Regions from separate parts of the Streptomyces sp. NPDC054887 genome, predicted to be linked through region 1. Evidence: riboswitches for the same ligand, from Rfam matches in the RefSeq annotation. Region 1 holds a riboswitch; each other region holds the start of a gene.

Region 1 (9,785 bases):
CACGTTGCGCCTGAGAGCGGCGATGCTCGCCGAACTGTCGGAGCGCCCGCAGCCGGGCAGCCCCGGGTCCGCCTGAGCCGCCCGAGCCGGCTGGCCCCGAGCGCCGGCGCTACGAGCCGACCGCCCGCCGCGCCCCCAGCCACGGGGGCGGGGCTGGGCGGGCCGACCCGAGCGGCGCGGTCGGTGCTGTCCGGTACGCCCCGGCCGGCCCAGCCGCCGCAAGCCGAAGCCGGGCCTCCGGGTCGGCCACCCCACGGGCCGCCGCTCCGGGCGCCAGGCGGTGTCCGGGCGCCGGGCCCGGCCTCGGGATCCGGCCTCGGATCCGGCCCGGCCCCGGATCCCGGCAACAATCGTTACGCCTGCGCCTACGCCTGCGCCGCCTGGCGGACGTTTGCGTTGACCCACTCGACGATCGACTGCGTCGTCGCGCCCGGCGTGAAGATCTCCGCGACGCCCTTCTCCTTCAGCGGTGCGATGTCCGCCTCGGGGATGATGCCGCCGCCGAAGACCTTGATGTCCTCGGCGTCGCGCTGCTTGAGCAGCTCGATGACCTTCACGAAGAGCGTGTTGTGCGCACCCGAGAGGATGGACAGCCCGATGGCGTCGGCGTCCTCCTGGATGGCGGTGTCCACGATCTGCTCGGGCGTCTGGTGAAGCCCGGTGTAGATGACCTCCATACCGGCGTCGCGCAGGGCTCGCGCGATGACCTTCGCCCCGCGATCGTGTCCGTCGAGTCCCGGCTTGGCGACCACCACGCGGATCGGCCCGGTCACACCCATCACTGCCTCCATGTACCGACTGCGCCGTCTTTGGCACGCGCCCCGCACCCATGCGGACGGGGAAGTGAACGAACGTTATCGACAGCATCCCGCACCCGCTCGTTTCACGGTGGACAGGGAGGGGGAAATCACACATGGGACATGTTCGCTATGCGGCGTTCCTGCCACATCAGGCGCTGCGGCGGACCAGCCGCAGCAGCCGGGAGGCCGCGAGGGGAGCCGCAACGAGGTCGCCGTTCCACCGTGCCGTCAGCCGCACGGCGCGGTGGAACGGCCGCCGAGTTCCTCAGTACGGCACCCCATGAGGGCACACGGGGGACGGAGCCGCCTCCCCGCGCGCCGTTCGGGAGGTCCGCCATGAGGGTCCTGCCCTTCTCCATTCCACTCCGGTCCATTCCACTCCGGCCGCCCTGGCCGCCCCGGCTGCGCCTGTCGGCCGCGCTGCTGAAAGCCACCGCCCTCGAAGTCGCGATCCTCGCCGGGCACCTCGTCCTGTACCCATCCGGTATCGCACAGGAACGCCGTCACCACCCGGCTGCGCCCCCGGACCCGGACCACGGACAGCCCGGACAGCCCGTGCAACCCGGCCACCCCGTGCAGCCCGGACAGCCAGGCCACCCCGTACAACCCCTCCGCACCGAACCTGCCGCGACCCGGGCCGTCCCGGCCGAAGCCGTCGCGCTTCCCGACGGCCGCGGTCCCGACCGCCCGCCCGTCGTGCTGCTCCACGGCTTCGTGGACAACCGCTCGGTCTTCGTCGTCCTGCGCCGCTCCCTGGCCCGGCACGGATGGCACCACCTGGAGTCCCTCAACTACTCGCCGCTCACGTGCGACATCCGCACGGCGGCCGAGCTGCTCGGCCGTCACGTGGAGGAGATCTGCGCGCGCACCGGCCATGCCCGGGTGGACGTCGTGGGCCACAGCCTGGGCGGCCTGATCGCCCGCTACTACGTACAACGCCTGGGCGGAGACGTGCGCGTACGCACCCTCGTCACGCTCGGCACCCCGCACGCCGGCACCGCCGTCGCCCCGCCGATGAGCGCCCACCCGCTGGTGCGGCAGATGCGTCCCGGCTCCGACGTGATCGAGGAACTGCGCAGGCCCGCGACCTCGTGCCGTACGCGGTTCGTCAGCTTCTGGAGCGATCTCGACCAGCTGATGCTCCCGGTCACCACCGCACGCCTCAGCCACCCGGATCTCGTCGTGCAAAACATCCAGGTGACGGGAATCGGCCACCTTGCGCTGCCGGTCCATCCGGCGGTCGCCGCGGGCATCCGGCAGGCACTCGAGGAACAGGACGCGGCGGCGGGCGCATCCGACACGGTCTCCGTCGCCTGAACGTTCCGGCACCGCGATCGAACACCAGTCGAACGCAGGACAAAGGCTGTGCCCGCCGTCCGCCGAAAGGCGGCCGAATGCCCGTTTCCGGAGCGCGAAAAATCTGGCGAAGATTGTCGCCGTCGCTTACCGCCGGGTACAGTCGCGCCACTGCTTTGCCTCTGGGGTCCCCACCCGGACCCCAGCCCCCACAGGTCCCGCATTGCCGAGGCGAGAGAGAAGTTGGTGGACGACCAGCACGCCCACGCCGGGTACGACGGCTACTCCACCGGCAGCTTTCAGACAGATCCCCTCTTCGGAGACCTTCCCGGCCAGGGAAGCGGCTACGAGGCCGGCCACAGCGGCCAGTACGACACCACCCACTGGGACACCACGAGCGCCCAGCAGACGGTCGGTTACGACGCGTACGGCGCGCACCAGGGTTACGACGGCACGGGAACCGGAACCTGGCCCGCGGCGGCCTACCAGACCGCGGCCGACATCCCGGCCCAGTCCACCGGCCAGTGGGACTCCAACTCCTGGAACCAGACGGGCCAGTTCGAGACGGGCCAGTTCGACACCAGCGGGCTCGGCGCGGACACCGGACACTTCGCCACCGGCCAGTACGCGGCAGCGACAGGCCAGTACGGCACGGGAACGTACGAGACGGGCCAGTACGACACCGCCCCGTTCACCCAGGCCGCCGACACCGCCGCGGTGACCGGCCAGTGGACGACCCCCGCCTACGACACCGGCGCGTACGACGCCACCGCCTGGAACTCCGACGGCCACACCGGCGCGTACGAGAGCGCCCCCGCGCAGCAGCAAGTCTTCTACGAGACGGCCGAGTTCCCGCAGGAAGACCTGGTCGATGCCCTGGCGGCGTACGAACCGGAGGCCGCCGACGCGCCGCACGAGGCGGCGCCGGACGAGCCCGGCAACACGCCCGGCGCGGAACACGAATACACGTCGGAGTACGAGCCCGAACGCGATTCCGGGCCCGACTCGGAAACCGAATCCGACCTCGAACACGCCCCGGCGGAAGCCGTGTCCGCCGCCGCCCCCGGCTCCCGCTCGGCCCGCCGCGGCGCCGGCAACTCCGGCCGCGGACGCCGCCGTACACCGGCCAAGCGCTCCGCCCTCCTCACCGTCGCCGTCCCCTCCGCCTGCGTGATGGGTGTGGCCGGAATCGCCGCCGCCTCGGTCGGCAGCGTCGGTGGCGGCGCCCCGGCCGAGGAGAAGAAGGACACCACCACGACGGTGTCGGCCGCCGACCCCGGCTCGGTGAAGCCCGTCGCGGTCAACAACAAGCTCGACACCCAGCTGGCCAACCTCAGTACGGACGCCGAGGACTTCGCGGACCGCGCGAGCCGTACGCAGGAACGTATCGACCTCCAGGCCCGTCAGGCCGCCGAGAAGAAGCGCAGAGCCGAGGAGGCCGCCCGCAAGGAGGCCGCCCGGCCCAAGTTCGCGCTCCCGGTCGAGCAGCACGGCCTCAGCGCGTACTACGGCCAGGCCGGCATCAACTGGATGTCCGTGCACTCCGGCATCGACTTCCCCGTCGGGTACGGCACCCCGGTGATGGCCGCCACGGACGGCACGGTCCGCACGCAGTACAACACCGCCTACGGGAACATGGCGATAGTGACCGCGCCCGACGGTACGGAGACCTGGTACTGCCACCTCAGCAGCACCAAGATCCGCTCCGGCTCGGTGCAGGCCGGCGACGTCATCGCGTACGCGGGCAACTCCGGCAACTCCACGGGCCCGCACCTGCACTTCGAGGTGCGCCCCGGCGGTGGCTCCGCCATCGACCCCCTGCCCTGGTTCCGCAGTCACGGCCTCAGCCCGACCTGATCCCAGGCTCCGAGTGCCCCCGGTTCCGGGGCACAAACAGGGAAGCGACGCCCCGGCCCCGGAATGCGCCGCGCCCCGGAGCGAGGGCCCCGGGGCGCGGCGGTGAAGGGCTCGCGCCCTTCCCGGGCTTCTACAGCTTCTCGACCGGCGCGTACCGCAGCAGCAGCTTCTTCGGCCGCTCGTCGCCGAAGTCGATGGTGGCCTGCGCGTCCGACCCGGTCCCCGTCACCGTCATCACGGTGCCGAGCCCGAACTGGTCGTGCGTGACCCGGTCCCCGACCGACAGCGCGACCACCGGCTTGTCCGACGTGCGCCGTGTGGCGAACCCCGAGGCGCCGCCGCCCCGCGACCGGGACGCCAGCGAGGCCGAAAGCGACGAGGCGACGCCCGACACCGGCCCGGCCGGCGCCTGCGCGCCCCTGCGCTTCCACGTCAGGTACGTGTCCGGAATCTCCTCCAGGAACCGCGACGGCGGGTTGTACGAGGGCTGTCCCCACGCGCTGCGCATCGACGCCCGCGTCAGGTAGAGCCGCTCGCGGGCGCGTGTGATGCCGACGTACGCGAGCCGCCGCTCCTCCTCCAGCTCCTTCGTCTGGCCGAGGGCGCGCATGTGCGGGAAGACGCCGTCCTCCATGCCCGTCAGGAACACCACGGGGAATTCGAGGCCCTTGGCGGTGTGCAGGGTCATCAGCGTGATGACGCCCGATCCTTCCTCGTCCTCGTCGGGGATCTGGTCGGAGTCGGCGACGAGCGCGACCTTCTCCAGGAACTCGGCCAGCGTGCCCGGCTCGTCGCCCTCGCGCTCCTGCTCGAACTCGAGGGCCACGGCGGCGAGCTCCTGGAGGTTCTCGATGCGCGTCTCGTCCTGCGGGTCGGTCGACGCCTGCAACTCGGCCAGGTAGCCCGTGCGTTCGAAGACCGCTTCGAGGACCGTGGCGGGCCCGGCGCCGGACTCGACGATCGTGCGGAGCTCCTCCATCAGCGTGTTGAAGCGCTTCACGGCGTTCGCCGAGCGGGCGGCCATGCCGTACGCCTCGTCGACGCGCCGCAGCGCCTGCGGGAAGCTGATCTTCTCGCGCAGCGACAGCGCGTCGATCATCGCCTCGGCCCGGTCGCCGATGCCCCGCTTGGGCACGTTCAGGATGCGGCGCAGCGGGACGGTGTCCTCGGGGTTGGCCAGGACGCGCAGGTACGCGAGGACGTCCCGGACCTCCTTGCGCTCGTAGAAGCGCACGCCGCCGACGACCTTGTAGGGCAGCCCGACGCGGATGAAGATCTCCTCGAAGACGCGGGACTGGGCGTTCGTACGGTAGAAGACGGCGACGTCGCCGGCCTTCGCGTCGCCCGCGTCCGTGAGCCGGTCGATCTCCTCGGCGACGAACTGCGCCTCGTCGTGCTCGGTGTCCGCGACGTACCCGGTGATCAGGGAGCCGGCGCCGGCCTCCGTCCACAGGTTCTTCGGCCGGCGGTTCTCGTTGCGCTCGATGACGGCGTTGGCCGCGGTGAGGATCGTCTGCGTCGAGCGGTAGTTCTGCTCCAGCAGAATCGTCTTCGCGTCCGGGTAGTCCTCCTCGAACTGGAGGATGTTGCGGATCGTCGCGCCGCGGAAGGCGTAGATCGACTGGTCGGCGTCACCCACGACGCACAGCTCGCCGGGCGCCCGGCCCTCGCCCGAGGGGCCCACCAGTTCGCGTACGAGCGTGTACTGAGCGTGGTTGGTGTCCTGGTACTCGTCGACCATGACGTGGCGGAAGCGCATCCGGTAGTGCTCGGCGACGTCCGGGAACGCCTGGAGCAGGTGCACGGTGGTCATGATGATGTCGTCGAAGTCCAGAGCGTTGGCCTCGCGCAGCCGGGCCTGGTACATCGCGTACGCCTGGGCCAGCGTCTTCTCGAAGCCGTCGGCGGCCTGCCCGGCGAAGGTCTCTTCGTCTATCAGCTCGTTCTTGAGGTTCGAGACCTTGGCACTGAACGCCTTCGGGGGAAAGCGCTTCGGGTCGAGGTCGAGATCGCGGCAGACGAGCGCCATCAGGCGCTTCGAGTCGGCGGCGTCGTAGATCGAGAACGAGGACGTGAAGCCGAGCTTCTTCGACTCGCGCCGCAGGATGCGCACACAGGCGCTGTGGAAGGTGGAGACCCACATGTGGCCCGCGCGGGGGCCCACGAGCTGCTCCACGCGCTCCTTCATCTCGCCGGCGGCCTTGTTCGTGAAGGTGATCGCGAGGATCTGGCCGGGGTGCACACCCCGCTTGGCCAGCAGGTACGCGATCCGGTGGGTCAGGACCCGGGTCTTGCCCGAGCCGGCGCCGGCCACGATGAGCAGCGGCGACCCGGAGTGCACGACAGCGGCGCGCTGCTCCTCGTTCAGCCCTTCGAGCAGCGCGGCGGCGTCCACGACGGGGCGGGGCGCGCCGTCCCTGTAGTGCGCGTCCCTGGGCGCCGGAGGCACGTCGAAGGCGCCCCCGAACAGGTCATGCGGGACCTCCTCCGGAGCGTGGTCCTCGGGGGGCGGCGGGGCGGTGTCCTTCGCGTGCTCCGAGTGCTGGAGGTCGGCCAGGAAGCTGTCGTCAAAGAGGCTGCTCATCGTCTACCAAGCTTAGGCGGGACCACCGACAGCCCGCCCCGGATTCCCCGGGCCCGGGGGGAGCGGGCCGGCCATACCCGCCGCTCCGCACGCCGGGGCGCCCCCTGTCGCGCCGTGTGATGTTGCCCACGCCGGGCGACCAGCCCCTCCGGACGGCCCGTGGAGCGCGCAAACGGAACCGGTTCGGCCAGGTCACGAACATGTATCGGGCATATCGAACATCGGGCTTCCCAGCGGTCAGGACTGTTGGCTAGCGTGCCGACTCGGGCTCCCCGTACCCCAGCCGGCGAACAGCGCCGGAGCGGGTCGCCCACGCCGAATCCGGCCTGCCCCAGTGCGGTTCGGAACCGGGGACCCACGCGCACCACCTGGGGTGAATCGGTCCGCAGTCCCACGGACCGTAGGGCACCTTCCGTCTGTCCCGCCCGAACCCGACAGCTAACCCGGTAGGCGGTCCACGGAAGGAGATGCCGGCCTTGGCGTCGCATCGCAAGCCGCGTACCCGGGTACGCACCACCGCACCCGGCCTGGGTGTCACGACGGCGGCACTCGCCTCGGTCGGTCTGTTCGCCCAGTCGGCCGGAGCCGCGCCCGCCGACCCGTCGGCCCGCAAGCCGTCCGTCGAGGAAGTGCAGAAGAAGGTCGACGACCTCTACCGCCAGGCCGGCACGGCCACGCAGAAGTACAACCTCGCCAAGGAAGCCACCGAGAAACAGCGGAAGTCGGTGGACGGCCTGCTCGACTCGGTCGCCCGGAGCACCGAGAGACTGAACGACGCGCGGCGCAAGCTGGGCACGTACGCGGCGGCGCAGTACCGGTCGGGATCGGTCACGCCGACCGCCGCGCTGCTCCTCGCGGACAGCCCGCAGGCGTACTTCGACCAGAACCGGCTGATGGACCGGATGACGGAACGCCAGCAGGCCGACGTCACCGACTTCCAGGAGCAGCAGGCACAGGCGTCCGAGCAGCGCGCCGAGGCCACCAGGAGCCTGGAGAGCCTGACCGAGTCGCAGGACTCCCTCAAGTCCTCGAAGCAGGACGTGCAGAGGAAGCTGGCGGAGGCCCGCGACCTGCTGTCGCGGCTGACCGCGCGGGAGAAGGCGCGGCTCGCGGAGCTGGAGAAGCAGCGCGAGGCGGAGGCGCGGCGCAAGGCCGAGGCGAAGGCCGAGGCGGAAGCGGCGGCCAAGGCCGAAGCGGAGGCGGAGGCGGAGCGCGAGCGGGCAGCGGCGCAGGAGGACGAGAGCGACGCTGGCACGGGCACGGGCACGGGCACAGGCACGGGTGCAGGTACGGGCACGGACTCCGGCACCGGCACCGGCACGGCCCCCGTCGCCGGGGACGCGTACGCCGCCAAGGCCGAGAAGGTCCTCGCCTTCGCCCGCGCGCAGATCGGCAAGCCGTACGTGTGGGGCGCGGCGGGGCCCAGCTCGTACGACTGCTCCGGCCTGACCCAGGCGGCCTGGAAGGCCGCCGGCGTGACGCTCCCCCGCACCACCTGGGACCAGGTGAACGTCGGCACACGGGTGGCGACCGAGGATCTCAAGCCGGGTGACCTGGTCTTCTTCTACGACGACATCAGCCACGTCGGCATCTACATCGGCGGCGGCAAGATGATCCACGCCCCGAAGCCGGGCGAGTACGTCCGCGAGGAGTCGATCTACTACATGCCGATCTACGGCAGCGTCCGCCCCGCGTAGTCCGGGCGCGTACCGCCTGCTCCTCGCCCCTTGCTCCTGCCCCGCCCGGACACGGGAGAAGGGGCGAGGGGCGAGGGGTTGGCAGGTCAGGTCAGGTCCAGAGCACCGCGATGAAGATGTTGGCGACGGTCAGTCCGCCGACGGCTCCGAACAGGGCCTTCTCCACCTTCTCCTCGTCGCGCTTCACGTAGACCAGCCCGAGGATCACCACCAGGATCGCGAGCTTGACGCCGATCTTGAGGTTGTTCACCGTCTGGTCGTCCGCCTGGTTGAGGCCCACCAGCGCCACGCCCGTGACGAGCATGGTCAGCGCGCCGTGGAGCATGGCGGGCGTGAACCGGGCGGCGCCGGCGCTCATCGCCTTCATCTGGGTCAGGAAGCCGCCGAGCAGCGCGGCGATGCCGATGATGTGCAGTCCGACGAAGACATTGATGAGTACGTCCATGAAACGGAGCCTAGCTGCGGCCATAGCAGGCCCGGCGGCCGGGCTGCCGTGCCATCGGCGTATCGGTCGCGGAAGAGTGGAATGCTCGCTTCCGGTGCAGGCGGGGTTCTCAACCGCGTTCAGACGGCGGCCTGTTTCGACCACTGTCGGTCATTCCGCCACTGCCCCGTGACCGCCGCGTTTAGCGTCCTTCCCCAGGTGGCCGACTCCCCACCGCCGCTCCGCCCCGGAACGGCAGTCGGCCGCCCCGCCGAGAGTCCGGCGGCGGTCCGTCCCCCTGTGCGGGACGCCGCCGGATGCGGGCGGCTGGACGTACAGCGACGTACAGGACGGAAGGACGTGGACGCCCTCGTGGCCACGCACCGAAAGCCCAAGCAGCGCACGCTCACCGGCAGCACCACCCGTACCGCCTTCACGATCGTGCTGGCCGGAGCGGCGAGTGCCACCGCGTTCGACGGCATCGGGCACGCGGAGCCCGTCCTCACCCCCGCCCAGGTGAAGGCGAAGGCCGACCGGCTCTACCACGACGCCGAGGTCGCCACCGAGAAGTACAACGGCGCGAAGGAGAAGGCGGGGGCCGCCGTCGAAGCGCTGGACACGCTGCGCGACGAGGCCGCCCGCAGGACCGAACGCCTCAACACCGCGCGCAACGCGCTCGGTTCGCTCGCCACCTCGCAGTACCGCACCGGCGCCATCGACCCGGCCGTGCAGCTCGCCCTGACCTCCGACCCGGACGAGTACCTGGAGCGCGCCTCTATCGCCGACCGCGCGGGCGACCGGCAGGCCACCGCCGTCAACGGCATCCAGCAGCAGCTCGGCCGGATCGCGCGGCTGCGGGAGGAGGCCGACGGGCGCCTGGCCGAACTCAAGGCCCACCAGGCGGACCTGCGCCGGCACAAGGCGCGGATCCAGGACAAGATCGGCGCGGCCGAGCGCCTGTTGTCCCGCCTCACGGCGGAGCAGCGCGCGCGGTACGCCGAAGAGGACGGCCACGGCGCCGCTCCCGCCGCGCCCCGCGCCGACCGTGCCGCGCCGCGCGCCGTCCCGGCCGCCCGGGCCGCCACCGACTCCCGCGCCGGGCAGGCGGTCGCCTTCGCGTACGGGGC
Region 2 (9,785 bases), on a different contig from region 1:
TGGGCCTTCCCCGCCCCCGAGCGCGGCAGCCTCCCCAACGGCCTGACCGTGCTGCGCTGCCACCGCCCCGGGCAGCAGGTCGTGGCCGTCGAGATCTTCCTCGCCGCCCCGCTGGAGGCCGAGCCGGAGGGCCTGGACGGCGTCGCGACGATCATGGCGCGCGCCCTGTCGGAGGGCACCGACAGGCACTCCGCCGAGGAGTTCGCCGCCGAGCTGGAGCGCTGCGGCGCCACGCTCGACGCGTTCGCCGACCATCCGGGCGTACGGGTCTCCCTGGAGGTCCCCGTCTCCCGGCTGCCGAAGGCGCTCGGCCTGCTCGCCGACGCGCTGCGCGCCCCCGCCTTCGCGGACGGAGAGGTCGAGCGCCTGGTCGCCAACCGGCTCGACGAGATCCCGCACGAGACGGCCAACCCGTCGCGCCGCGCCGCCAAGCAGCTCTCCAAGGAGCTCTTCCCGGCCACCTCGCGCATGTCGCGGCCGCGCCAGGGCACCGAGGAGACGGTGGGGCGCATCGACGCCGCCGCCGTGAAGGGCTTCTACGCCGCGCACGTGCGCCCCGCGACCGCCACCGCCGTGATCGTCGGCGACCTGGAGGGCACCGACCTGGACGCGATCCTGGCGGACACCCTGGGCGCGTGGAAGGGCGACCACGCCGAGCCCCGTCCCGTGCCGCCGGTGGTCGCCGACGACACCGGCCGGGTGGTCATCGTGGACCGCCCCGGCGCGGTCCAGACGCAGCTGCTGATCGGCCGCATCGGCCCCGACCGGCACGACCGTGTCTGGCCGGCGCAGGTACTCGGCACGTACTGCCTGGGCGGCACGCTCACCTCCCGCCTGGACCGCGTCCTGCGCGAGGAGAAGGGCTACACGTACGGCGTCCGCGCCTTCGGGCAGGTGCTGCGCTCCGCCCCGGACGGGTCGGGCGCCTCGATGCTGGCGATCAGCGGCTCGGTGGACACGGAGTCCACAGGACCGGCGCTCGAAGACCTCTGGAAGGTGCTGCGGACCCTCGCGGCCGAGGGCCTCACCGACGCCGAGCGGGACGTCGCGGTACAGAACCTCGTGGGGGTCGCGCCGCTCAAGTACGAGACGGCGGCGGCCGTCGCGGGCACGCTCGCCGACCAGGTCGAGCAGCACCTGCCCGACGACTTCCAGGCGCAGCTCTACACCCGTCTCGCGGAGACGGGCACCGTGGAGGCGACCGCCGCGGTCGTCAGCGCCTTCCCGGAGGACCACCTGGTCACGGTCCTCGTCGGCGACGCCTCGCGGATCGAGGAGCCCGTCAGGGCGCTCGGCATCGGCGAGGTGAAGGTCGTCAGCGGCTGACCGGCCCGGACCGAGGAGGTCAGCGGCTGAACCCGGGCACGGTGGTCAGCGGCTGACCGGCTCGAACGGTCTGCTCAACCCGCCCTGAAACGGGACAAAGAAGGACCCCGGCATCCGAGAGGCCGCCGGGGGTCCTTCTGTTATGTCCGGTTTGTTGCGGAGGTTGCCTGTCTGGCCTGTGGGGTGCGTTACAAAACGCCGTGTCTGTTTGGTGATTAAAAGATGTCCCGTTTAGCGTCTGTCCGGCTGTCCGTCAGCAGTGAGCCGCATCCGCGGCACCGGGCAGCCATCGCCGAGTCCCCGTCAGGCGCGAGCCTGGGGAGCCGGGGACCCACGCAGTCCCTGGGGTGAATCGGACGTCCTCCGCGATCGCGGAGGGGTCCGTAGGAGACCTTCCTGCTCCGAACCCGTCAGCTAACCCGGTAGGCGAGAAGGAAGGAAAGGACCAGCCACTCCATGGCGTTCACCCGTGCCACCGGGAAGCACCGTCGTCCGAGCCGCCTGACGCGCAAGAGCGCGAGCATGGCCGGCGTCGCCGCCCTCGCGACCACCGGCGTCATCGGAGGTCTGGCCTCTCCGGCCCTCGCCGCCGACGGCGACGCGGCCCAGGCCGTCCAGGACACCGGCCTGACCCAGGCCATCGTCATCGGCGACTCCCTCGCCGACCAGATCGCCGCCCAGGCCGACCAGCAGAAGCGTGCCGCCGTCAAGGCGGAGGCCGCGCGCAAGGCCGAGGCCGAGCGGAAGGCCGAGGCGAAGCGCAAGGCCGAGGCGAGAGCCAAGGCCGAGGCCGAGGCGCGGGCCAAGAAGGAGCGCGAGGAGCGCGCGGCCAAGGAGCGCGCCGCCCGCGAGGCCGAGCGCAAGCGCCTGAACGCCTACACCCTCCCGATCGCCGGCTCCGTCGTGACCACCGGCTACAAGTCCGGCGGCAACCTCTGGTCCTCCGGCAGCCACTCCGGCGTCGACTTCCGCGCCGCGTCCGGCAGTTCCGTCGTCGCCGTCGGCGCGGGCACCGTCGTCGAGGCCGGCTGGGGCGGCGCGTACGGCAACAACATCGTGATCCGGATGAACGACGGCACGTACACGCAGTACGGCCACCTCTCGTCCCTCGGCGTCTCCGTCGGCCAGGCCGTCACCTCCGGCCAGCAGATCGGCCTCTCGGGCTCGACCGGCAACTCGACGGGACCCCACCTGCACTTCGAGGCCCGTACGTCCCCCGAGTACGGCTCCGACATGGACCCGGTCGCGTACCTGCGCGCCCACGGCGTGAGCGTCTGACGCCCCGGTCCACCCCGTTCGTACGCAAGGCCCCGGCTTCCCCGCCGGGGCCTTGTCGCGTGTCCAAAAGCCGTCCCTTTGTTCCGGCGCCCGTCGGAAAACGCGGAATGCTGCAATAGAGTCACCGAAAAGGCGTCGGTCGACCGCGTTTCGCGGGGATCAAAGGCGGAGGTTCGGTCATGCGCATTCCCGCGCAATCGGTATGCACGGCAATTCGTGACGACATCGTTTCCGGCGTGTTCCCGCGCGGCGCCAGGCTCACCGAAGAGCTCCTCGCCCGCCGATACGGCGTCTCGCGCGTCCCGGTGCGCGAGGCGCTGCGCACGCTGGAGTCGGAGGGGTTCGTCACCACCCGCCGGCACGCCGGCGCCTGCGTGGCCGAGCCCACCGAGCAGGAGGCCGCCGACCTCCTGGAGGTACGGACGCTCCTCGAACCGCTGGGCGCCGCCCGCGCCGCCCAGCGGCGCACCGAGGCCCATCTCAAGGTGCTCCGCGGCCTCGTCAGACTCGGCCAGGAGCGGGCCCGCAGGGGCGAGGGCGAGGATCTGCGCGCGCTGGGCGGCTGGTTCCACGAGACGCTCGCCCAGGCGTCGGGCAGCCCCGGCCTGACGGCCCTGCTGACCCAGCTCAGACACAAGATCGCCTGGATGTACGCCGTCGAGCAGCCCGCCCGCCCCGCGGAGTCGTGGGCCGAACACGGGGCCATCGTCGACGCCGTGGCGCGCGGCGACGCGGAACGGGCCCGCGCGCTGACGGCGCTGCACGCCGAACGCGCGGTGGCCTCGCACCGGTTGCGGCGCAGCGGGCGAGGGCGCGAAGGCGTGAGGACTTCGCAACATCCCGTAAACACGGTGAGCGGCCGCCTTTAACAGTGGCGCCGTATACAAAAAGAAGCGCGAATTCAGGGGTGTATTTCTGCTGCCCGAATTCGGCGGCGTACGGCCGCGCTCACCACGCGAAGAAGCCGCGGCCCCGAATTCGAGGTGCCGCGGCTTCTTGGCGGGAATGCGCCCGTCCGAGTGGTCAGACGGTCTCGGGCAGCTCGTCGAGGCCCTCGGAGACCAGCTTCGCCAGGCGGTCGAGAGCGGCGTCGGAGCCCTCGGCCTCGGACGTCAGCACGATCTCCTCGCCGCCCTGCGCGCCGAGGCCGAGCACCGCGAGCATGGAGGCGGCGTTGACCGGGTTGCCGTCGGCCTTGGCGATCGTCACGGGGACACCCGAGGCGGTCGCCGCGCGGACGAAGATGGAGGCGGGCCGGGCGTGCAGGCCCTCGGCCCAGCCGACGGTGACACGGCGCTCAACCATGGTGTTGCCCTTCATGTTCTAACGGTTGTCTAGACCAGTCTCTCACGGGTGGCGGAGCGGCCGTGCCCCCGCCCCCGGCCGGCCCGCGTCGCGGCCTCAGCCTGCCTTGCCCCGCGCCGCCCCGCGACCCGTAGGCTTTCGCCATGCAGCCCTCGCCGGAGCAGGCCTCGCAGGACCACACGGGACACCACGCGTACCCGGCCCACTGGGAAGCCGACGTGGTGCTGCGCGACGGGGGCACGGCGCGGGTCCGCCCCATCGCCCCGGACGACGCGGAGCGCCTGGTCAGCTTCTACGAGCAGGTGTCGGACGAATCGAAGTACTACCGCTTCTTCGCCCCGTACCCCCGCCTCTCCGCCAAGGACGTCCACCGTTTCACCCACCACGACTACGTGGACCGGGTGGGACTGGCGGCCACGGTCGGCGGCGAGTTCATCGCCACCGTCCGCTACGACCGGATCAACGCGCAGGGACGCCCCTCCTCCGGCCCCGACGCCGACCTCGCCGAGGTCGCCTTCCTCGTCCAGGACGCGCACCAGGGGCGCGGGGTCGCCTCCGCCCTGCTGGAGCACATCGGCGCGGTCGCGCGCGAACGCGGCATCCGGCGCTTCGTCGCGGAGGTGCTGCCCGCCAACACCAAGATGATCAAGGTCTTCACCGACGCGGGCTACACCCAGAAGCGCAGCTTCGAGGACGGCGTCGTCCACCTCGAATTCGACCTGGAGCCGACCGACCGCTCCGTCGCCGTGCAGCGCGCCCGCGAGCACCGCGCGGAGTCCCGCTCCGTGCAGCGCCTCCTCGGCCCCGGCTCGGTCGCCGTCGTCGGCGCGGGCCGCGCGCCGGGCGGAGTGGGGCGTACCGTCCTGCGCAATCTCCTCGCCGCCGGGTTCACCGGGCGGACGTACGCCGTGAACCGGGCCTTCCCCGAGGACCTCACCGCGCTCGACGGCGTGCCCGCGCACCGCTCCGTCGCCGCGATCGGCGAGGCCGTCGACCTCGCGATCGTCGCCGTACCGGCCGAACGGGTGCCGGAGGTCGTCGCCGACTGCGGCGAGAGCGGCGTGCAGGGCCTGGTCGTCCTCTCCGCCGGTTACGCCGAGAGCGGCGCCGGGGGACGGGAGCGCCAGCGGGAGCTCGTACGGCAGGCGCGCTCGTACGGCATGCGCATCATCGGCCCGAACGCCTTCGGGATCATCAACACGTCGGACGCCGTACGCCTCAACGCCTCCCTCGCGCCGGAGCCGCCCGCGCGCGGCCGCATCGGCCTGTTCACGCAGTCCGGCGCGATCGGCATCGCGCTGCTCTCGGGTCTGTACCGGCGCGGCGCCGGGCTGTCCTCGTTCATCTCGTCCGGCAACCGGGCGGACGTGTCGGGCAACGACTTCCTCCAGTACTGGTACGACGATCCCGACACCGACGTCGTCCTCCTCTACCTGGAGTCGATCGGCAACCCGCGCAAGTTCACCCGCCTCGCCCGGCGCACGGCGGCGGAGAAGCCGGTCGTCGTGGTGAAGGGCGCGCGCCACAGCGGCAGCACGCCGCCGGGGCACGCGGTGCCCGCCACACGCATCCCCGACGCGACGGTCTCCGCCCTGCTGCGGCAGGCGGGCGTCATCCGCGTCGACACGGTCACCGAGCTCGTCGACGCGGGGCTGCTGCTGGCCGGCCAGCCGCTGCCGGCGGGGCCGCGGGTCGCGATCCTCGGCAACTCGGAGTCCCTCGGCCTCCTGACGTACGACGCCTGCCTGGCCGAGGGCCTGCGCCCGCTGCCGCCGCTCGACCTGACGACGGCCGCGACACCGGCGGACTTCCGAGCGGCGCTTGCCGGGGCGCTGGCGGACGGGACGTCCGACGCGGTGGTGGTCACGGCGATCCCGTGGGTCGGCGAGAACGGAGCGACCGAGTCCGGTGACGGCGAGGTGCTCGCGGCGGCGCTGCGCGAGGCGGCGGCGACGGGGCCGGCGAAGCCGGTGGCGGTCGTGCACGTGGAGATGGGCGCTCTGGCCGACGCCCTCGCCGCGGCGGCCGGCACGGCCCGCCCCGCGCCCCCGGCGGGGAACCCCGGCCGGGGCCCCGGGGCGAAGGGCGCCGCCGGGACCCGCCCGTCCCCGGACCGGGACGCCGCTCCGCCGGAGCCGCCGCTTCCGTCCGGTGAGCGGGGCCGGGGCGCACCGGCGGCGCAGGAGCCGCCCGCCGGCCGGGACGCGGCCCGGGGGAGTGCCGCCACCGACCGGCCGTACCCGGGCCCTCCGGCGCCTGACGACGGAAGCCCCGATTCCACCGGAGGCGTCACCGCTGCCGGCGACGGGTACGGCGGCGAACCCATGGGGTCCCACCCGCCCCAGTCCTCGCAGCAGTCCCAGCCCCACCCGTCCCACCCGCCGCAGCCCTCCCACCCGTCGCCCCCCGACACCCGCCGCATCCCCGCCTACCCCGCCGCCGAGCGAGCCGTGCGCGCGCTGGCCGAGGCGGTCAAGTACGCCCAGTGGCGGCGCCACGCCGCCGAGCCCGGCCGGGTGCCCGAGTACGACGACATCGACGAGTCCGGGGCTGCCGCCCAGATCGGCGCGCTGCTGGGCCCGGGCGCCGACCCGCGTGGCATGCCGCTGGCCGGGGACGCCGCCGGCGAGCTCCTCGGGCGGTACGGCATCGACGTACGGCCGACCCTGCCCGCGCCGCACCCCGACGCCGCCGTGGCCGCCGCCGCCCGGCTCGGTTACCCCGTCGCCCTCAAGACCACCGCCCCGCACCTGCGCCACCGCCCCGACCTCGGCGCCGTACGCCTCGACCTGGCGGACGAGGCGGAACTGCGCCGGTCCTACCGCGAGTTGACGGACGCCCTGGGCAGGTCGGAGGAGCTACAGCTCGTCGTCCAGGCCATGGCCCCCCGCGGCGTCGACACCGTCGTCAGGGCGTCCATCGACGCCGCCGCGGGCGCGGTCCTCTCCTTCGGGCTCGCCGGAGCCGCCTCGGAGCTGCTCGGCGACGTCGCCCACCGGCTCGTCCCGGCCACCGACCGGGACGCCGCTGAACTCATCAGATCGGTGCGGACCGCTCCGCTCCTCTTCGGCTGGCGCGGCTCGGACCCGGTGGACACCGCGGCGCTCGAAGAGCTCCTGCTGCGCGTGTCACGCCTCGTCGACGATCACCCGGAAGTGGTCGGAATCGCCCTGGAACCCGTGGTCGTCGCCCCGCACGGCCTGTCCGTCCTCGGCGCGACCGTGCGTCTCGCGCCCCCGCCCGCCCGCGACGACCTCGGCCCCCGCCGCCTGCCCAGCTACTGACCCCGGCATCGCGGCCCCCGGCGCCCCGTAGGATGGAGGACATGGCGAAGACCGGTACGACGACCCAGGGGCTGCGCGCGGCGATCGAGCGCAGCGGCTACTACCCGGCCCTCGTGGCCGAAGCGGTGGAGGCCGCTGTAGGCGGCGAGCCGGTCGCCTCCTACCTGGTGCACCAGGAGACGACGTTCGACTCCAACGAGGTGCGCCGGCACGTCACGGTCCTCGTCCTCACCGGCAACCGCTTCATCGTCAGCCACACCGACGAGCAGGCCGCCGACACCACCTCGCCGGCGCCGTACGCCACCACCTCCACCGAGTCGGTCAAGCTCGACCGGATCTCCTCCGTCGTGGTCAGCCGCGTCGTCGCCAACCCGGAGAAGTACGTTCCGGGCACCCTGCCGCGCGAGGTCGTCCTGACCATCGGCTGGGGCGCCGTGTCCCGCATCGACCTGGAGCCGGCCGCCTGCGGCGACCCGAACTGCGAGGCCGACCACGGCTACACCGGCAACACCACCGCCGACGACCTGAGCCTGCGCGTCAGTGAGGCCGGCGACGGTCCGGACACCGTGCGCCAGACGCTGGCGTTCGCCCAGGCGCTCTCCGAAGCGACCGCCGCGGCCGCCCGCTGATGGCGCAGCCCGCCTGGTCCGACCCGGTTCCGCTCGACCTGGACACCGCCCCCGTCCCCGAGTACGGCGCCGGTTCGCTCGCCGACCTCCTGCCGACCCTGGCGGCGGGCATGGAGGTTCCCGGTACGACCGCCACGATCCCCGAGCTCACGCCCGCCGACCGGAACTGCGTGTTCCTGATCGACGGTCTCGGCTGGGAGCAGATCAAGGCGCACCCGGAGGAGGCCCCGTACCTCCACTCCCTGCTCGGCAGCTCGCGCGGCGGCACGGGCCGCCCGCTCACGGCGGGTTTCCCCGCCACCACCGCGACCTCCCTCGCCTCGGTCGGCACCGGCCTGCCGCCCGGCGCGCACGGCCTGCCCGGCTACACCGTCCGCGACCCCGCCACCGGCGCGCTGATGAACCAGCTGCGCTGGAAGCCGTGGACCGACCCGCACGTCTGGCAGCCGTACCCCACGGTCTTCCAGCTCGCCGACGCCGCGGGCGTGCACACCGCGCAGGTGTCCTCGCCCGATTTCCAGCACACCCCGCTGACGAAGATCGCCCTGAGCGGCGGCACCTTCCGCGGCAGGCTCACCGGCGAGGACCGGATGGACCTGGCCGCCGCCGAACTGGCCGCCGGTGACCGCTCGCTCGTCTACACGTACTACAGCGAGGTCGACGGCAAGGGCCACCGCTTCGGCATCGACTCGGACGCCTGGCGCGGCCAGCTGATGTACGTCGACCGGCTCGCCCAGCGCCTCGCGGAGCAGCTCCCGCCCCGCTCGGCGCTGTATGTCACCGCCGACCACGGCATGATCGACATCCCCTTCGACGAGGAGTCGCGCATCGACTTCGACGAGGACTGGGAGCTGGGCGCCGGTGTCGCCCTGCTGGGCGGCGAGGGCCGGGCCCGGCACGTGTACGCCGTCCCGGGAGCCGAGAACGACGTGCTCACCGTCTGGCGCGAGGTGCTCGGCGAGCAGTTCTGGGTGGCGGGCCGGGACGAGGCGATCGAGGCCGGCTGGTTCGGTCCGGCGGTCGACGAGCGGGTGTACGGACGCATCGGCGACGTCGTCGCGGCGGCTCACGACGACGTCGTGGTCGTCGCGTCACGCCGCGAGCCGCACGAGTCAGCGATGGTGGGCATGCACGGTTCCATGACGGCCGCCGAGCAGCTCGTCCCGCTCATCGAAGTCCGCTCGTAACCTCCGCATCCCCCGCGTCCCGCGCACAGACCCGAAAGGCCCGCAACCCCTCATGCCCGAGCTGGTGTTCTTCTCCGGAACGATGGACTGCGGAAAGAGCACCCTTGCTCTGCAGATCGGTCACAACCGGTCGGCAAGGGGGCTCCAGGGCCTGATCTTCACGCGGGACGACCGGGCGGGGAAGGGGAAGCTGTCCTCCCGGCTCGGCCTGGTGACGGAGGCGGTCGAGGCGGGGCCGGGCATGGACCTGTACGCCTACGTCGTGGCCGAGCTGGAGCAGGGCGGCAGGATCGACTACCTGATCGTCGACGAGGCGCAGTTCCTCGCGCCGGAGCAGATCGACCAACTGGCCCGCGTGGTCGACGACCTGGGCATGGACGTCTACGCCTTCGGCATCACCACCGACTTCCGCACCAGGCTGTTCCCCGGCTCCCAGCGCCTGATCGAACTGGCGGACCGGATAGAGGCGCTCCAGGTCGAGGCGATGTGCTGGTGCGGGGCGCGCGCCACGCACAACGCCCGCACCGTGGGCGGCGAGATGGTGGTCGAGGGCGAACAGGTCGTCGTCGGCGACGTGAACCGCCCGGCCGCGGAGGTCGGCTACGAAGTGCTGTGCCGACAGCACCACCGCAAGCGCATGACCGGTGCCACGGCCGGGGCAGCCGCGCTGTCCCCCGACGTACTGCCGGTCCCCTCCGCCTGACGCCGGCTGCGGCGAGGGGGGCGCCGGGCAGCGGCCACCGCGTCCGTCCGCCACCACCGGGGCCGTACCCGGA
Region 3 (9,785 bases), on a different contig from region 1:
ACACCCATGGGCACGCTGGATCTTTTCGACCGGGAGTACGTGCTCGACCCCTTCCCGGTGTGGGACGGCCTGCGGGAGAACGCGCCGGTGCGCTACGAACCGGACACCGGTCTGTGGCTGGTGAGCCGGTACGACGACGTACGCGCCGTACTGCTCGACACGGACACCTTCCTCGTGGACAACGCCATGGACGCGATCGGCCGCTTCTCGGTGGCGACGCTGCGCGTCCTGGCCGGCGTCAGATTCGCCCTGCCGCCCACCCTCGCCAGCAACGGCGGCGAGAGCCACGCCGGGTACCGGGGCCTCATGACCAGGTTCCTCGGCGCCCGGGCCGTCGCCGCGGCCGTGCCGATGATCGAGCGGGTGACGGGGGAGTGCCTGGACGAGGTCGAACGACGGCTCGACGCCGACGGCGTCTGCGACCTGGCCACCACGCTGGCGCGGGACGTTCCGCTGCGGGTCCTGCTGAACGTGCTGGGACTCCGCGTGGGCGACGAAGTCGACATGGACACGCTGACCCGGTGGAGCGACGCCTCGCTCGAACTCTTCTGGGGGCGGCCGGACGACGCCCGGCAGACCGAGCTCGCTGGTGAGGCGGCCGACTTCTACGCCTGGCTCAGGGACCTGGTCACCGGACAGGACGCCGCGCCCGGCACACTGCTCGCCGCGCTGGAGGCGCACCGGCTGCCGGACGGCGCGCCCGCGACCACGGCCGAGAGGGCCGCTGTCCTCTACTTCATCGTCATCGCGGGCCAGGCGACCACCCGGCAGATGCTGAGCATCATGTACCGGCGCGCGCTGACGGAACCGGGACTGTGGCGGCGGTTCGCGGACCGGCCCGCCGACGTGGCGCCCTGGGCGGAGGAGGTGCTCCGCCGGGAGCCCCCCATCACCACCTGGCGGCGGGTCACCGGCCGGCCCGTCACGCTGTCCGGCGTGGACCTTCCGGCGGGCGCGCCCCTGCTGCTCATGCTCGCCTCCACCGGTTCGGACCCCGAGGTGTTCGACGAACCCGAGCAGCTCTGCCCGCACCGGCCCAACCGGCGGCAGCACCTGGCCTTCGGCGTCGGGCGGCACAGGTGCTCCGGAGCCGAACTGGCCAGGGCGGAGGCCGAAGCGGTGCTGCGGACGACCGCGGCGCGGCTGCCCGGCCTCAGGCTCGCGAACCCCACGACGCCGCCCCCGATGCTGGGGCTGCTGTCCTTCCGCGCGCCGCTGCACGTGCCCGTGGAGCGCGCCGCGTCCCGCCCCGGCGCAGGGCGGGACGCGGCGGCCCGCTGATCAGACGACGGCCGGGGTCTCCTGCCGCACGGTGATCGCGTTCAGGCGGATCGTGTACCGCGCGGTGTCCCCGACGGTGAGCGCCCGGACCTCCTCCGGGCCGAGCCCCACGGTGATGTTGGCGCAGAAGGCGACGGCGTACAGGGAGTCCCCGCCCTCCTCGTCCCGGAGGGCGAACAGCAGGTTGTAGTAGTAGCTCGTACGGTCCGGGTCCTCCCGGTAGAAGGAGAGGTGGGTGCCCTCCTGCCGGCCCAGACCCACGAACGCTCCGGTGAGCGCTCCCTCGACCGCCTCCCAGAAGGCCGGGCCGGCCGACGGCAGGGGCAGGGCCTGGCGTACGGCCTCCTTGAGGGACAGGATCATGACGCTGACCGGGGCGGTCTCCTGGAGCCCCCAGCCGCGGACGATCTTCACCGTCGAGCAGTGCGGAATGCCGCTCGCCGCCCGGCTGATCTCACCGAAGTCGAAGTCCACCGTCGCCGGCGCGATCGCGTGCTGGAAGCCGGCCTCGATGTTGCGCGCCCGGTCCATGAAAGACGACCCCACCTCGAAGACCGTCTTGAACGTCGTCTTCTCGGCGGCGATCCGGTCAGCCATTGCTGCTCCTGTGTGTCGGAAGTGATCGCGCCCGGCGCAAGTATGCCGTGAGCCCTTCCGCCCGCCGCACGGGGCGGGGTTCGTCCCGGTCCGTCACAGGGCGTCGCCGGGCAACCAGGACAGATCGTCCAGATCCAGCTCGGGGACGGGCTGCTGACCGTCGGTCAGGGGCTGCTCCACCCACATGACCTTGCCGGTCGGCGTGTACCTGGTGCCCCACCGGCCCGCGAACTGCGAGACGAGGAACAGCCCGCGGCCGCCCTCGTCCGTCGTGGCGGCCCGCCGCAGGTGCGGCGCGGTGCTGCTGCCGTCCGACACCTCGCAGATCAGCCCCCGCTCGTACATCAGCCGCACGTGGATGGGCTCCGAGCCGTAGCGGATCGCGTTGGTGATCAGCTCGCTGAGCATGAGCTCGGTCGTGAACCCGATGTCCGCGAGCCCCCACGTCTCCAGCTGCCGGCCGCACGCCGCGCGCACCGGGGCGACGGCCGCCGGGTCGGACGGTACGTCCCAGTCGGCGACGCGCGTGCGGTCCAGCAGGTGCGTGCGGGCCACCAGCAGCGCGATGTCGTCCCTGCGGTGCTCGGGCAGCATCGCGTCGAACACGGCCTGGCAGGTCTCCTCGGGCGTCGGGTCCGAGGGGTCCGCGAGGGTCCGGCGCAGCAGGCGCAGTCCGGAGTCGATGTCGCGCTCGCGGTGCTCGATGAGCCCGTCGGTGTAGAGCACGAGGCGGCTGCCCTCCGGCAGCCGTACCTCGGCGGTCTCGAACGGCAGGCCGTGCAGACCGAGGGGCGGGAAGACCGGCACTTCGAGGAACTCCACCGTGCCGTCGGGGCGGACCAGGGCGGGCGCGAAGTGCCCCGCCGTGGCCACGGAGCACACCCCGGAGACCGGATCGTAGATCGCGTACAGGCAGGTGGCGCCCGAGATGCCGTCGCCGCCGTCGCCCCCCTCCTCGTGGTCGATGCGCGAGACCAGCTCGTCGAGGTGGCCCAGGAGTTCGTCCGGGGCCAGGTCCAGGGCGGAGAAGTTGTGGACCGCGGTCCGCAGCCGGCCCATGGTGGCGGCGGCGTGCAGGCCGTGCCCGACGACGTCGCCCACCACGAGCGCCACCCGGGCGCCCGGCAGCGGGATGACGTCGAACCAGTCGCCGCCCACCCCGGCCTGCGCGGGCAGATAGCGGTAGGCCACGTCCAGGGCGTCCTGCTCGGGCAGGACGCGCGGCAGCAGGCTGCGCTGGAGCGTCACAGCCATGGCGTGCTCGCGGCTGAAGCGGCGGGCGTTGTCGATGGCGACCGCGGCGCGGGCGGCCAGCTCCTCGGCGAACGCCAGGTCCTCCTCGCCGAACCGCTCGGTGGCCTCCGAGCGCCAGAAGTTCGCCATGCCCAGGACGACCCCGCGGGCCTGGAGCGGCACCGAGACCAGGGAACGGATGCCGAAGGCCAGGGCCCGGTCGGCGCCCTCCGGGTCCTGCGACCGCCAGCCGTGGGCGACCACCAGGTCGGCCTCCAGGACCGCGTGGCCGCTCGACAGAGCAGCCGCCATGGGCGTCGTGGGAACGACGAACCTGATCAGGTCGCCCACCGGCTGGAACGGGCGTTCGGCGGGCCCGCCGCTCACCGCCGCGCGCCGCATCTCGGTGTGGGCGCCGTCCGGCTCCTCGCCGCGCAGTACGGGGTCCAGCAGCTCCACCGTGGCGAAGTCGGCGAACCCGGGGACCGCGACCTCCGCCAGTTCCTCCGCGGTGCGCACCACGTCCAGCGTGGTGCCGATCCGCACCCCGGCCTCGTACAGCAGCTTCAGGCGCTCCCGGGCCACCTCCGCCGCACCGGACAGCGCCCGCAGGTCCGTGGTGTCCCGGAGCGTGGCGGCGGTGCCGGGCAGTCCGCCGTACGGGGCGGTGGGCCGGGTGTTGACGGCCAGCAGCCGGTCCCCGGCCAGGTGCACCGCGTCGGTGACGGTGCGGCCGGAGACGAGCAGCCTTGCGACGGCGTCGTCGAGGCCCAGCTCGGTGACGTGGCGCCCCTCCGCGCCGGCGGGCAGTTCGAGGAGCCTGCGCGCCTCGTCGTTGGCCAGCGTCAGCCGCCCGTCGTCGTCGACGATGAGCACGCCCTCCCGGACGGCGTGCAGAACGGCGTCGTGGTGCTCGTACATCCGGGTCATCTCGGTCGGCCCGAGGCCGTGCGTCTGGCGCCGCAGCCGCCTGCTGACGATGACGGCGCTGCCGACGGCCAGCGCGAGGGCCGCTGCGCCGGAGCCGAGCAGTATCGGCAGATGGCGGTCGACGGCGTCCCCGACGTTCTCGACCGTCACACCGGCGGCGACCAGACCGACGACGGCACCGGTGGTGTCGGTGACGGGGACGACAGCCCGCGCCGCGTCGTTCGGGGCGCCCTCGAAGATCTCGGTGAAGGGCTCGCCGGCCGTCGCCCGCCCGACGCCCTCGGCGCGCCCGCCGACCAGCGCCGGGTCGGTGTCGGCGATCCGGGTGCCGTCCGGCCTCATCACGGCTATGAAGTCCACGCCCGCTCCCCGCTGGGCCGCGCCCACGTGGGCGCGCAGCGCGGAGGTCGGATCGGGGGAGCGCAGGGCCTCGACGGTGCCGGGGGCGTCCGCGAACGCCTCGGCGGTGGCGAGGGAGCGGTTACGGGCGTCCAGCTCGCTGTCGTTGCGCGTCTGGAACGCGAGCGCGACGACGGCGGCGGTGATCAGCAGCACGGCGACGACGATCTGGAGGAGGAGCACCTGACCGGCGGCGCTGCGTACCTCCAGCCGGGAACGCACCCCTCGCCGAGACGAGCGTGGTGACCCGACACCCCTGGGTCGTCCGGGACGTCCGCTCATGCCCTATTTCTAACATTTTGCGCAAATTATGGGGCGCGCTATTGCTCTGCCTGCCCCGGCGAGACGCCCGCAAGGGTCTCGCCGGGGCAGGCAGCGGGTTCTTCTAGTACGGGCCGTTCACGTTGTCGATCGAGCCGTACCGGTCGGCCGCGTAGTTGCACGCGGCGGTGATGTTGGCCACCGGGTCGTAGCTGTCCATCGAGGTGCCGGGCACGTGGTAGGCCGCGAACGTGGGCGCGATGACCTGGAGCAGGCCCTTGGACGGCGTACCGGCCACGGCGTTGGAGTCCCAGTTGTTGATGGCCATCGGGTTGCCCGAGGACTCGCGCATGATGTTGCGGTGGATGCCCTCGTACGTGCCGGGGATGCCGTGCTTGGCCATGATGGCCAGCGACTCCTTGATCCAGCCGTCCAGGTCGTTCGTGTACGTCGTGGTCTTGGCCACGGCGGCACGGGCCTGCGAGCGGTCGGCGCGGTCGGCGGCCGGGGCGGCCTTCGCCTTGGCCTTCGCGGGCGCCTTGGCCTTCGCGCCGATCGTCAGCTTGAGACCGGGGTGGATCAGCGAGGGCTTGTCGCCGATGACCGCGCGGTTGTCCTCGTACAGCTCTTTCCAGCCGCTCAGCGAGTGGTCATCGGCGATCTTGGAAAGGGAGTCGCCCGAGACCACGGTGTAGGTCTTGGGGGCGGCCTTCGCGGCGGCGGCGGGCTGCGCCGCGCCCGCGGTGGTCGCGCCCAGCAGGGGCAGGATCAGCGCGGCACCACCGGTACCGGCGGCGATGAAGCCGCGGCGGAGCGATCTGGTCTGGGAACGGCGGTGCTTACCCTTCGAGGGCATGACGAATTCCTCTCCGTCGCCTGCGAGGTGAGCTGTCGGGTTCGGGCTGGAGATGCCCGGTCGCACGGTCGGTGCGACTTCACCCCAAGCCGTTCCGGATTCCCGGATCGGCGGCTTACCTGGGTCCCCCGCTCCTGCCGTACGTGAGTGTGAGTGGGTTGTGGATTCCGGACGGCGGCAGGATTCGGCGGTCCACCCGGATTGGGGGTGACCGTAAGCGAGAGGAGCCGCGAAGAACAAGCCCCGCATTCGCCGCGGCAATCTCCGGGCGTATCCGGGCGTGGGAACTCCTGTCACTGTGCGTGGGCGGGAAACCCAACTTTCTTCCGGCGTACCGGAACTGACGGTGGGCAGAGTTTTCGCATTCCCCGGAGGACGTGACTGGTATCACGAGCGGCGGCCTGCGGCGGCCTTTCCGGCGAACCGCTCATGTCGGTTATTACCTGCCGGAAACGGGCATCTTGCCAGTGTGTCGGGGTGAATGGCCCGCCCGTGTACGGAAGTTGGGTTTCCCGGTGGTGCGCGGGGGTGTGCCGACCTCGCCTCGGCCAGAACCGGCATGTTCGGAGCCGGACAAAAAGGATCAGATGGATATAAAAAATCCTCACGCGGGTATCCGCTGATCATGACTGAGAACAGGACCAGGCCGCTGGCCGTCGTCACCGGCGCCTCCACCGGCATCGGCTACGAGCTGGCCAGGCAGTTCGCCGGGCACGGATTCGACCTCGTGCTCGCCGCCGAGAACGCCGGGATCGGCGCGGCGGCGGACGAGATGCGGGACCGCGGAGCCGTCGTCCACGTCGTGCGCACCGATCTGGCCACCCGGGAGGGGACCGACCGCCTGCTCGGCGCCGTCGCGGCGACCGGGCGGCCCGTCGACGCCGCCGCGCTCAACGCCGGCATCGGGCAGGGCGGGGCCTTCCTCGACACCGGCATCGAGGACGAGGAGCGCGTGATCGACCTCAACATCACCTCCACCGTGCGGCTGGCGAAGGGCCTGCTGCCGGACATGGTGGCGCGTGACCAGGGCCGGCTCCTGTTCACGTCGTCGATCGCCGCGACCGTCCCCGGCTCCTTCCACGCCGTCTACAACGCGACGAAGTCCTTCGTGCAGTCCTTCGCCCAGGCGCTGGGGGACGAACTCAGGGGCACCGGTGTGACGGTCACCTCCCTGATGCCGGGGGCCACGGAGACGCCCTTCTTCCACCGCGCCGGCCTGGACGACACCCGGGTGGGGCGGCAGAAGAAGGACGATCCCCAGGAGGTGGCCCGGCAGGGCTTCGAGGCGCTGATGGCCGGCCGCAGGAAGATCGTCGCCGGATCCGTGCGGACGAAGGCGCAGGGGCTCGTGAGCAGGGTCGTCCCCGACAGCCTCAAGGCCGCCGCCCACCGCAGGGCGGCGGAACCGGATCCCCGCACATCGAAGTGAGCGCCGGCGCGGGCGTCACGGCAGGGGCGTGCCGCCGGTGGCGTTGACGATCTCGGCCGTGATGTAACTCGCCTGCGGGGACGCGAGGAACACGTACGCCGGAGCCATCTCCGCCGGCTGCGCGGGCCGCCCCAGGGGCGACTGCTTTCCGAACTCCGTGGTGTCCGGCATGGTCGCCGGAATAAGAGGCGTCCACACCGGCCCCGGGGCGACCGCGTTGACGCGGATTCCGCTGGACGCCACCATCTGGGCGAGCCCTTGAGTGAAGGCGACAATGGCGGACTTCGTCATCGCGTAGTCCAGCAGATGCGGGCTGGGCTTGTACGCCTGGACGGAGGAGGAGTTGATGATGCTGCTTCCCTCGGGCATATGGGGGAGCGCCATCTTCGACAGCCAGAACATTCCGTAGAGATTCGTCTTCATGACGCGGTCGAATTGCTCGGTGGAAATGGAACCGATGCCGTCCGGCTGGGACATCTGATAGGCGGCGTTGTTCACCAGGATGTCGATGCGGCCGAATTCCGAGACGGCCCGCTCGACGAGCGACCGGCACTGTTCCTCTTCGCGGATGTCACAGGCCACCGCGACAGCCCTGCGGCCCGCGTCCTCGATCAGCCGCGCGGTCTCGGCCGCGTCCTTGTCCTCCTCCGGCAGATGGGTGAACAGCACATCGGCGCCCTCGCGGGCGAAGGCCAGGCACACCGCCCGGCCGATCCCCGAGTCGCCGCCGGTCACGACCGCGGCGCGACCGCTGAGCAGCCCGTTCCCCCAGTACGAGTCCTCTCCGTGGTCCGGCGGCGGGTCCATCGGGCCGGTCCATCCCGGGTGCTGCTGCTCCTGGTCCGGCAGCTTCGGCTGCGGGTGCTTCGTGACGGGGTTCTCCACCTCGCGGTTCTCGTCGTTCACGCAGGTCTCCTGCCTGGTCGGGTGTGTGACCCACCTTGGGTTCCCCGAAGCCGCCGACTCGAATCAGGGCGCCGCCGCCGGCCCCGGCGCACGTTCCGGAGCGGGGAGGCGGGCGCGGCGCCGTCGCCCCGCACCGGCGCGGCGCGGCCGGGGGCGCACACGTTGACGGGGATCATTCGAACGGGAAACTGCTGTCGAGCGGGCGAAACGGTGATCTTCGGTATGCGCGTCCTGTGCACTGCGATGCACTCCCCCTCCCAGACCCGCGAGGCCCTGCGCTTCGCCCTTCTGCTGTCCGGCGCGGGGCACGAAGTGCACATCGCCACCGAGGAGCACCTGCTCGGCCTGTTCCTCGACGAGGGCGTGAACGCGACCGCGTGCCTGCCGAGCCTCTTCGGTGACGCGACGGCGGCGGGGGAGGGGACCCGGGAGGCCGTCGAGCGGCTCCACAGCGGCACCGCGTCCGCCGGGACGGCGGCGCTCGTCCTCGCCGGCCCCCACCTGCTCGGCCACTTCAAGGCGCTGGACGCGGTGGCCCACGACTTCAAGCCGGACCTGCTGCTGCGCGACGCCATGGACGTCGCCGCCTGCCTGGTGGCCGAGAAACTCGGCGTGCCCCACGTGGCGTTGCCGTCCGGCGCCAAGGGCTTCACCGACCCGGACGCCCTGCTGCCCCTGCTCGACCAGTGGCGCTTCACGGCCGGCCTGCCGCCGCAGGGCGACCCCGGGTCCCTGACGGCGTACGGGCACCTCGACTACCTCCCGCCGGCCTGGACGTTCGCCCCGCACCTGCCCAGGCCCCTCGCCTACCGGCAGCCCGCCTGCGCCGATCCCCGCGCGAAGCTCCCCAGCTGGATCGTCGGCCTGCCCACCGACCGGCCCCTGGTGTACGCCGGGATCGGTTGCGCGATGCCGCTCTTCCTGCCCGGACCGGACGGGCACCGCGCACCGCCCGGCCGGCCGGACCCGGCGACCGTACTGCGCTCGATGATCGAGGGGCTCTCCCGGCTCGACTGCAACGCCGTGGTGTCGACCAGCGGCGTGGCCGTAGGAGCCGTCGACTCCGCGCCGCACGTGCACGTCGTCGACTCCGTGCCGCAGCCGCTCCTGCTGGAGGCGGCGGACCTGTTCCTCACCCACGGCGGCTACGCCGGCGTGCGCGAGTCGATCAGCACCGCGACCCCCATGGCGGTGCTGCCCCGCTCGGCCGACCAGCCCATGAACGCCCGGCGCGTCACGGAACTCGGCATCGGCCGCGAGGTCACCGACCCCACCCCCGCCGGCATCGCGTCGGCGTGCCGCCGCCTGCTCCAGGACGACTCGGTCCTGCGGCGGGTGAAGCAGGCCCGGCTGGCGTCCCTCGCCCTGCCGACCGTCGAGACGGCCGTCGGTGACCTGGAGAGCCTGGTCAACCACCACACGGCCGCACAATGAAACCCGGGTGTGGTACGTACGGGTGACCGAAGCGAAAGACGGCACCGACGATCTGGAGGAGTGGGCAGATGGCGCACGAACGAGCGGGACAACCGGCCGGACCTGACGATCTCACCGACGTGGCCCGGCTGGTGACGGCGTACTACGCCCTGCACCCGGACGTACGCGAGCCGGACCAGCGGGTCGCCTTCGGCACGTCGGGGCACCGGGGGTCCTCGCTGGCCACGGCCTTCAACGAGGACCACATCGCCGCGACCAGCCAGGCGATCTGCGAGTACCGCGGCCAACAGGGCGTCGACGGGCCGCTGTTCCTCGGCGCCGACACCCACGCGCTGTCCGAGCCGGCCCGCGTGACGGCCGTCGAGGTCTTCGCCGCCAACGGCGTGACCGTGCTCATCGACTCGGCCGACGGCTACACCCCCACCCCGGCGGTGTCCCACGCCATCCTCGCCCACAACC

The links. A riboswitch is a leader RNA that binds a small molecule or an ion and turns the genes downstream of it on or off. The one in region 1 is predicted to bind cyclic di-AMP.
Region 2: linked by a shared signal. The riboswitch ahead of ACWGH0_RS01900 (M23 family metallopeptidase) and the one ahead of ACWGH0_RS30940 (NlpC/P60 family protein) in region 1 are both predicted to bind cyclic di-AMP.
Region 3: linked by a shared signal. The riboswitch ahead of ACWGH0_RS18650 (LysM peptidoglycan-binding domain-containing protein) and the one ahead of ACWGH0_RS30940 (NlpC/P60 family protein) in region 1 are both predicted to bind cyclic di-AMP.

The regions. Positions count from the first base shown of each region.
Region 1 is NZ_JBSGYQ010000082.1:536-10,320, reverse strand. Features, by position in the region: gene ACWGH0_RS30965 (DUF5691 domain-containing protein) at 1-76, shown strand, start outside; gene ACWGH0_RS30960 (cobalamin B12-binding domain-containing protein) at 366-779, opposite strand; gene ACWGH0_RS30955 (alpha/beta fold hydrolase) at 1,137-2,117, shown strand; gene ACWGH0_RS30950 (peptidoglycan DD-metalloendopeptidase family protein) at 2,343-3,953, shown strand; gene pcrA (DNA helicase PcrA) at 4,084-6,537, opposite strand; cyclic di-AMP (ydaO/yuaA leader) riboswitch at 6,841-7,006, shown strand; gene ACWGH0_RS30940 (NlpC/P60 family protein) at 7,014-8,234, shown strand; gene ACWGH0_RS30935 (hypothetical protein) at 8,326-8,679, opposite strand; gene ACWGH0_RS30930 (NlpC/P60 family protein) at 9,031-9,785, shown strand, end outside.
Region 2 is NZ_JBSGYQ010000002.1:104,611-114,395, forward strand. Features, by position in the region: gene ACWGH0_RS01895 (M16 family metallopeptidase) at 1-1,326, shown strand, start outside; cyclic di-AMP (ydaO/yuaA leader) riboswitch at 1,607-1,769, shown strand; gene ACWGH0_RS01900 (M23 family metallopeptidase) at 1,783-2,604, shown strand; gene ACWGH0_RS01905 (GntR family transcriptional regulator) at 2,784-3,473, shown strand; gene ACWGH0_RS01910 (HPr family phosphocarrier protein) at 3,628-3,909, opposite strand; gene ACWGH0_RS01915 (GNAT family N-acetyltransferase) at 4,053-7,193, shown strand; gene ACWGH0_RS01920 (DUF5998 family protein) at 7,235-7,822, shown strand; gene ACWGH0_RS01925 (alkaline phosphatase family protein) at 7,822-9,009, shown strand; gene ACWGH0_RS01930 (thymidine kinase) at 9,062-9,712, shown strand.
Region 3 is NZ_JBSGYQ010000030.1:59,969-69,753, forward strand. Features, by position in the region: gene ACWGH0_RS18635 (cytochrome P450) at 1-1,281, shown strand, start outside; gene ACWGH0_RS18640 (Type-2Aa cytolytic delta-endotoxin) at 1,282-1,878, opposite strand; gene ACWGH0_RS18645 (SpoIIE family protein phosphatase) at 1,972-4,722, opposite strand; gene ACWGH0_RS18650 (LysM peptidoglycan-binding domain-containing protein) at 4,826-5,557, opposite strand; cyclic di-AMP (ydaO/yuaA leader) riboswitch at 5,562-5,723, opposite strand; gene ACWGH0_RS18655 (SDR family NAD(P)-dependent oxidoreductase) at 6,183-6,986, shown strand; gene ACWGH0_RS18660 (SDR family oxidoreductase) at 7,002-7,892, opposite strand; gene ACWGH0_RS18665 (glycosyltransferase) at 8,136-9,326, shown strand; gene pgm (phosphoglucomutase (alpha-D-glucose-1,6-bisphosphate-dependent)) at 9,395-9,785, shown strand, end outside.